Verrucomicrobium spinosum DSM 4136 = JCM 18804: one gene and its partner. The protein of the gene in region 1 interacts with the protein of each later gene in a pairwise test. Links are inferred from orthologs where the notes say so. Each region holds a gene or a part of one and is shown on either strand. Other genes may lie near its edges.

Region 1 (3,008 bases):
CCCCCGGATCCGGCAGTGTCAGCGCAGACGATGGCATGGAAGCCAGCGCGCACGGCTCCGGCCCGGTGGCAGAGCTCAAGGCCCAGGTGGACGAGAAAGGCCGCCCCTACATGTCCCTGCCCCGCCTGAATCCCCGCGATTGTTATTGGCTTTACAATCCAGATGGGTATTTTCGGGCACCGTGAGGTAAGTCCGCCCACCCTTTTCCCAGGGTGGTCCCGCCTCCGGCAGCCTTTCCCAACCCGACTGCATGGAGAATCCCTGGACCACCCTGTCCACCCGCGAGGTGTATCACAATCCCTGGATCCGCATTCGTGAGGACCAGGTGATCAATCCCTCCGGCGGCCCCGGCATTTATGGTGTGGTCGAGTTCAAGAATCGCGCCGTCGGTGTCATCCCCATTGATGAGCAGGGCTACACCTGGCTCGTCGGCCAGTACCGCTACTGCCACGAGAGCTACGAGTGGGAGATCCCGGAAGGCGGCTGCCCCGCCCATGAGGAATTGATCGACTGCGCCAGACGCGAACTGCTGGAGGAAACCGGCATCATCGCCCAGAGCTACGAGCTCATCCTGGACGGCATGCAGCTCTCCAACTCCACCACCAACGAGGTCGCCTACATCTACACCGCCCGCGGCCTCTCCTTCACCGAGGCCGCCCCGGAGGATACGGAGAAGATCGACGTAAAGAGAATCCCCCTGGAGGAAGCCATCGAGATGGCCCGCAACGGCACCATCCGGGACGGCATGTCCGTCATGGGCCTCCTCTGGCTCGGGAGTCAACCGTAGCCCCGCTGCGCGGGGAGACACAAGACTGGAAGACTCCAGACACAAGACTTGAGCGTCGCCTGGGATGACCGCGCCTTCGCTGGCGACAAGTTGATCCCCGAAGGGGATTTTTAGCACAGCCCAGTGGTTGGACGAGCCTCAAGCGAGTCAACCCTGGGTACCTCCGAGGAGGAGGATCAGGTGGGAAGGCCAGTAGCATCCGCTTTCTCCCCACCGCCATCAACACCTCCATGTCGCACGAATGCCCCTCCAACCAAACCCCTGGGAACGGTCAACCCCCAAAAACTTCACCCAGCATTTGACAGCCTTTCCTAGCTGGGTATCCTCCCTGCCCCACTCTACCCAACCAGCAATCGTATGCCCACCGTTGATATCATTTTGAAGGAGAAAATCGCCAATCTCGGTGCCGAGGGCGACGTTGTGAAAGTGAAAGGCGGATTCGCCCGCAACTTCCTGATCCCGCAGGGCAAGGCCTATGCTGCCAACAAGGGCAACCTCCGCCAGTTGGACTCCCTCAAGAAGGTCCGCGCGGAGCGTGAGGCCAAAGAGATCGAAGAAGCTGAGAAGATCTCCACCAAGCTCAAGCGCCTGAAGCTCAAGCTCACGCTTGCAACCGGCCAGGCTGGCAAGGCTTTCGGCTCCATCACCACCATCGACATCCAGAAGGCCGTTGCCGAGAGCGCTGCCAAAGTGGAACTCGACCGTCACCAGATTGAGCTCGAGAAGCCCATCAAGAGCACCGGCACCTTCGAAGTGCCCGTCAAGCTTCACGCTCAAGTCAACTGCTTCCTCAAGATCACCGTCACCGCTGCTGACGGCACTGAAGTCGAAGCTGAAGAGACTGAGGAATAAGCGAGGGCTTTTCCAGCTGCCTCCGTTTACCTGCTGTTTTTTGGACCCCGCACAGATATCTGTGCGGGGTCTCTTTTTCTCTGTGTTGTTCACATAAATTCACAGCGTTTCCTTCTCGCTCGTCCATTGATTTTCGATTAGCATCGTCCCCGCCCCATGCCAGAGCCCGCCTCCAACGTCACCCCGTTTGACCCGGCAGCCGCCAATGCCCCGGCGCTGCAAAAAGGAGGCCAAGGCAAAAAGAAGGGAGAGGTTGATCCCCTAAGTGACATCAACCGCGCCATGCCCTTCAGCGATGACGCGGAGAAAGGCGTGCTCTCCTGCTTCCTGCAGAACCCGACGGACCTCATCAACGATGCGCTGACGACCCTCCCGGTCGAAGCCTTCTACCACCCTGCCAACCGCCTCATCTATGAGGTGCTGCGAGAGTTCAACAACGACGGTCGCCCGATCGACCTCGTCTCCCTGTCGCACTACCTGATCGACAAGGGCCTCATCGACAAGATCGGCGGGCCCGCCACTCTCGCGGATCTTTACTCCTTCGTCCCCACCCCGGCGCACTACGAGTACTACAAAGGCATCCTGCACGACAAGCACCTGCTGCGTCGTATCATCAGCGCCTGCACGGAGAGCATTCAAAACGCCTACGAGTACCAGGAGGACGTCCCCCTCTTGCTCGACCGCGTGGAGCAGCGCATGCTGAGCGTCCGTGAGGACACAGAGTCGCGCGATACCATCAAGCCCCTGCGTCAGCACATCATGGAGGCCGTGGATACCATTGAGCACCTCCTGCTCAACCCCGGCCAGATGAACGGCCTCTCCACCGGCTACCGGAAGCTCGACCAGCTCAGCACCGGCTTGCAAGGCGGGGAGCTTTTCGTCATCGCCGCCCGTCCCTCCATGGGCAAGACCTCATTCTGCATGAACATCGTCGAGTATGTGGCGGTGGAACTGCAGCGCCCCGTGGCCTTCTTCAGCCTGGAAATGAGCGCCTCCGTGCTGGTCCAGCGCCTCATTGCCGGCCGCGCCGGCGTGAACATGAGCAAGCTCAAGAGCGGCCTGCTCAACCGTGAGCAGATGCGCGCCGTCACCACCGCGTGTGGCCAGCTTCAAAAGTCAGAGATCTTCATCGATGAAACACCCGGCCTGGACATCATGGAGTTCCGCGCCAAGGCCCGCCGCTTGAAGAAGCAGCACAACATCGGCCTGATCACCATCGACTACCTCCAGCTCATGACCTCCGGGTCCAAGCGAGCCAAGGAGAACCGGCAGATTGAAATCGCAGAAATCTCCGCCGGCCTCAAAGGCGTGGCCAAGGAACTGGACCTGCCCATCATCGTGCTCGCCCAGCTCAACCGGGCCGTGGAGC
Region 2 (3,375 bases), 580 kb from region 1 along the record:
CCAACTTCGTTTGCCCCCATTCGATCGCCGACATTCGTATCCTCCATGGGGCTGCGCATGTGCCCCGAGATGAACCCGTCTTCAGCGCCACATTTTCCTGCCATGCCCAGTTCGACACGCTCTCAACAACCGGAGCCGTCCCGTCCGGTTTTGCTGGTTTCCACCGTCCGGACGACGATGCCACGTGGCATTCGCCTCACGCACATTGTCACCAGGGCGGACAAGCTGGTTTCGGAGCTGGAAAAGCTCCGGCACAGCGCTTTCCGGCCTCCAGCAGCCGTTTGGCGTCCGTCGGTCAATGTTTACGAGCATCCTTCCAAATTCGAGGTCTGCGTGGATCTGGCCGGCGTAAACAAAGACGAGATCCTCGTTGAGTTGACGGATCGGCGTCTCGTGTTCCGCGGACAGCGGAGCGCTCCAGAGGCGCGTTGTGGGCATCCTCCGTGCGGACGCATCCTCATCATGGAGATCACCGATGGCAGCTTCGAGCGCACCATTGATTTTCCGGTAGATCTGAATGTGCCTGATGCGGATGCCCGACAGGAGAATGGGTGGCTCTGGATCTCCCTTCCCAAGGCCTGATCTCCTGGCAAGCATTCCCACGATTCAACAAAACCACCCCCCGTTGTGAACGCATCTTTCCCCCTACTTTCCATGCAAACTGAGACTCGCTCCCCTGACGATTCTCCTCCCCAAGCTCCAGTCGCCCCGGTTTTGGATGTGGCTGGTGCCGCTGAGGGCTCGACCCGAGCAGGAGATCCTCCCGCCAGCCATCTTACTCTGCCTGTGTTGCCACTGCGGAACACCATTGTGTTCCCCGGGACTGTCGTGCCACTCAATGTGAACCGGGCAGGCAGTCTGCGCTTGCTGGAAGAAAGTCTTCCGCAGGGCAAGATGCTGGCTCTGGTAATGCAGAAAGATCCGGCCAATGATGAACCTGGACCGGCGGATCTGCACGAATATGGCACGGTGGCCAAGGTCATCAGCATGATGCGCCAGACCCAGAACGGGGTGGTCATTCTTGTGCACGGTGAGGATCGCATCCGGGTGCAAAATCCGGTGCAAATGGAGCCTTTTCTGCGTGCTGAAGTGGAGGTGCTGGCGAGTGTGCTGCCGCCAGCCGACGACAACACCGCCGCGGCGATGGCAAACTTGCGCGAGTCGGCCGTGAAACTTCTGAAGTTGCGTCCAGATGCCTCTGAGGAAGCTGTCAACGCCGTAAACGGCATCCATGACACGGCTACGCTTACAGACTTTCTTGCCTCGAACCTGGGGCTGGAGGTGGCGGAACAACAAGCCCTGCTGGAGGAGCGCGATGTGCTGCTCCGCATTGCCCGGCTCCAGGCACATTTGTACAACCAACTGCACATTGCCGAGCTGCAAAGCAAGCTGCGCCAGGACGTGCAGAGCGAGTTCTCTGAGGCCCAGAAGCGGGCTTACCTGCGTGAGCAGGTGCGCGCCATCCAAAAGGAACTGGGGGAGGACGGTGGCACGGAGGAACAGGTGGAAGACCTGCGCCGGCGACTGGACGAGGCTGGGCTGCCTGTGAAGGCGCAGGCGCAGGCCAGGAAGGAACTGAAGAAGCTCGAGATCACCCCGACGGCCAGCCCGGACCATTCCGTCACACTCAACTATCTGGAGACTCTGGCGGACCTGCCCTGGCGGAAGCAGGATGAGGAACACGTGGATCTGAAGATGGCCCAGGAGATCCTGGACCGCGACCATTACGGCCTGGAAAAGATCAAGCGCCGGCTCATCGAGTACCTGGCTGTGCGCAAGCTCAACCCAGCCGGGCATGGGCCGATCCTTTGTTTCCTAGGTCCTCCAGGCGTGGGCAAGACGAGCCTGGGGCAGTCCATCGCTGACTCGCTCGGTCGCAAGTTTGCCCGGATCAGTCTGGGCGGCATCCGGGATGAGTCGGAGATTCGTGGGCATCGGCGCACCTACATCGGTTCCATGCCTGGACGGCTTATTCAGGAACTGCGCCGGTTGGGTACTCGCAATCCCGTGATCATGCTTGATGAACTGGACAAGATGGGCGCGGATTTTCGGGGTGATCCCGCCAGCGCGTTGCTTGAGGTGCTGGACCCACGCCAGAACCATGAGTTCGTGGATCGCTATGTGGATCTGCCCTTTGATTTGTCACAAGTGATGTTCATCGCCACCTGCAACACGCTGGACACGGTTCCTGCGCCATTGCGGGATCGTATGGAGATTGTGCAGTTGCCGGGCTATACTGAACGGGAAAAGCTCGCGATTGGTCGCAACTATCTCGTGCGTCGCCAGGTGGAGGAACACGGGCTCAAACCGGAACAATGTCCCTGGGCGGATGAGGCTATCGCCACCGTGATCGAAGACTACACCCGCGAGGCAGGGGTGCGCAATCTGGAGCGTCAGATTGCCTCCGTGGTGCGCCATGTGGCTGCCCGGGTGGCCAAGGAGGAAACGGAACGCGTGGAGGTGACTCCGGCCGTGGTGGTAGAGGCGCTGGGGGCGGCACAATTTGGCCGGGAAAGCAGGCTGCAAAGCAGTGCCCCTGGAGTGGTGACGGGCCTTGCGTACACTTCAGTGGGAGGGGAGATCCTCCACATCGAGGCTCTGCGTTATCCTGGCAAGGGAGGTTTCATCCTCACCGGGCAACTGGGCGATGTGATGAAGGAATCCGTGCGGGCGGCCCTGAGCCTCGTTCGCAGCCGGGCAGGGGCGTTGGGAATCGATCCCAAGGAGTTTGAGGAAACGGAGGTGCACGTGCACGTCCCTGCTGGAGCGGTTCCCAAAGACGGCCCTTCCGCTGGTATCGCCATGTTCACCGCCCTGGCCTCCCTCTACACAGGGCGTCCCGTCAGCAAGGACGTGGCCATGACGGGTGAGGTGACGCTGCGGGGGCTGGTGTTGCCGATAGGTGGGTTGAAGGAGAAATCCATCGCCGCGCTCCGGGCGGGGATCAAAACGATCCTCATTCCCAAGCTCAATGAGAAAGACATTCCCGAGCTCCCTGCAGAGGTCCGGGAGACCGTACGCATCATCCCTGTGGAGACGGTGGACGAGGTATTGCGGGAGGCCCTGGTCCACGAGCAGGCCCGGTGAGCTCCCATCGGTGCAAGGTCCGGCGGCTTGTGCTTCAAGCGCAACCGCCGGACCTCCCGATGCATGTGGTGTGATCGGAGTTCCCCAACAGTCAGGCCACAGTGCCGCCGCAGGAAGCTGCCCATGACCGGGGCGTCCCTCCCGGCCGAACGCCATACTGGAGCTGACCTGCTAATGCAGTTTGCCGTTCTTCCCCCTTTGACATCCCGCCATTCTGCGCGAATGACTACCGCCTTCCATTCAAAATTATGATGACCGAAGGCGAAGTAGCAGTGTTGGACTATGGCT

The links.
Region 2: the proteins of rplI (region 1) and lon interact in binary tests that used the Escherichia coli proteins (3 or more experiments, as listed by UniProt). The link is inferred for Verrucomicrobium spinosum DSM 4136 = JCM 18804 from one-to-one orthologs.

The regions. Positions count from the first base shown.
Region 1 is NZ_ABIZ01000001.1:5,201,190-5,204,197, forward strand. The notes cover bases 204-2,891. They hold rplI (50S ribosomal protein L9), read left to right. Parts: upstream 204-1,144; coding sequence 1,145-1,639; downstream 1,640-2,891. Other genes in these bases: VSP_RS21190 (NUDIX domain-containing protein), read left to right, coding at 251-787; dnaB (replicative DNA helicase), read left to right, coding at 1,796-2,891. In the rest of the region: VSP_RS39780 (ATP-dependent Clp protease proteolytic subunit), read left to right, coding at 1-185; more of dnaB, read left to right, coding at 2,892-3,008.
Region 2 is NZ_ABIZ01000001.1:5,781,086-5,784,460, reverse strand. Bases 316-3,370 are described here. They hold lon (endopeptidase La), read left to right. Parts: upstream 316-654; coding sequence 655-3,087; downstream 3,088-3,370. Other genes in these bases: guaA (glutamine-hydrolyzing GMP synthase), read left to right, coding at 3,336-3,370; VSP_RS39920 (Hsp20/alpha crystallin family protein), read left to right, coding at 316-582. In the rest of the region: more of VSP_RS39920, read left to right, coding at 103-315; more of guaA, read left to right, coding at 3,371-3,375.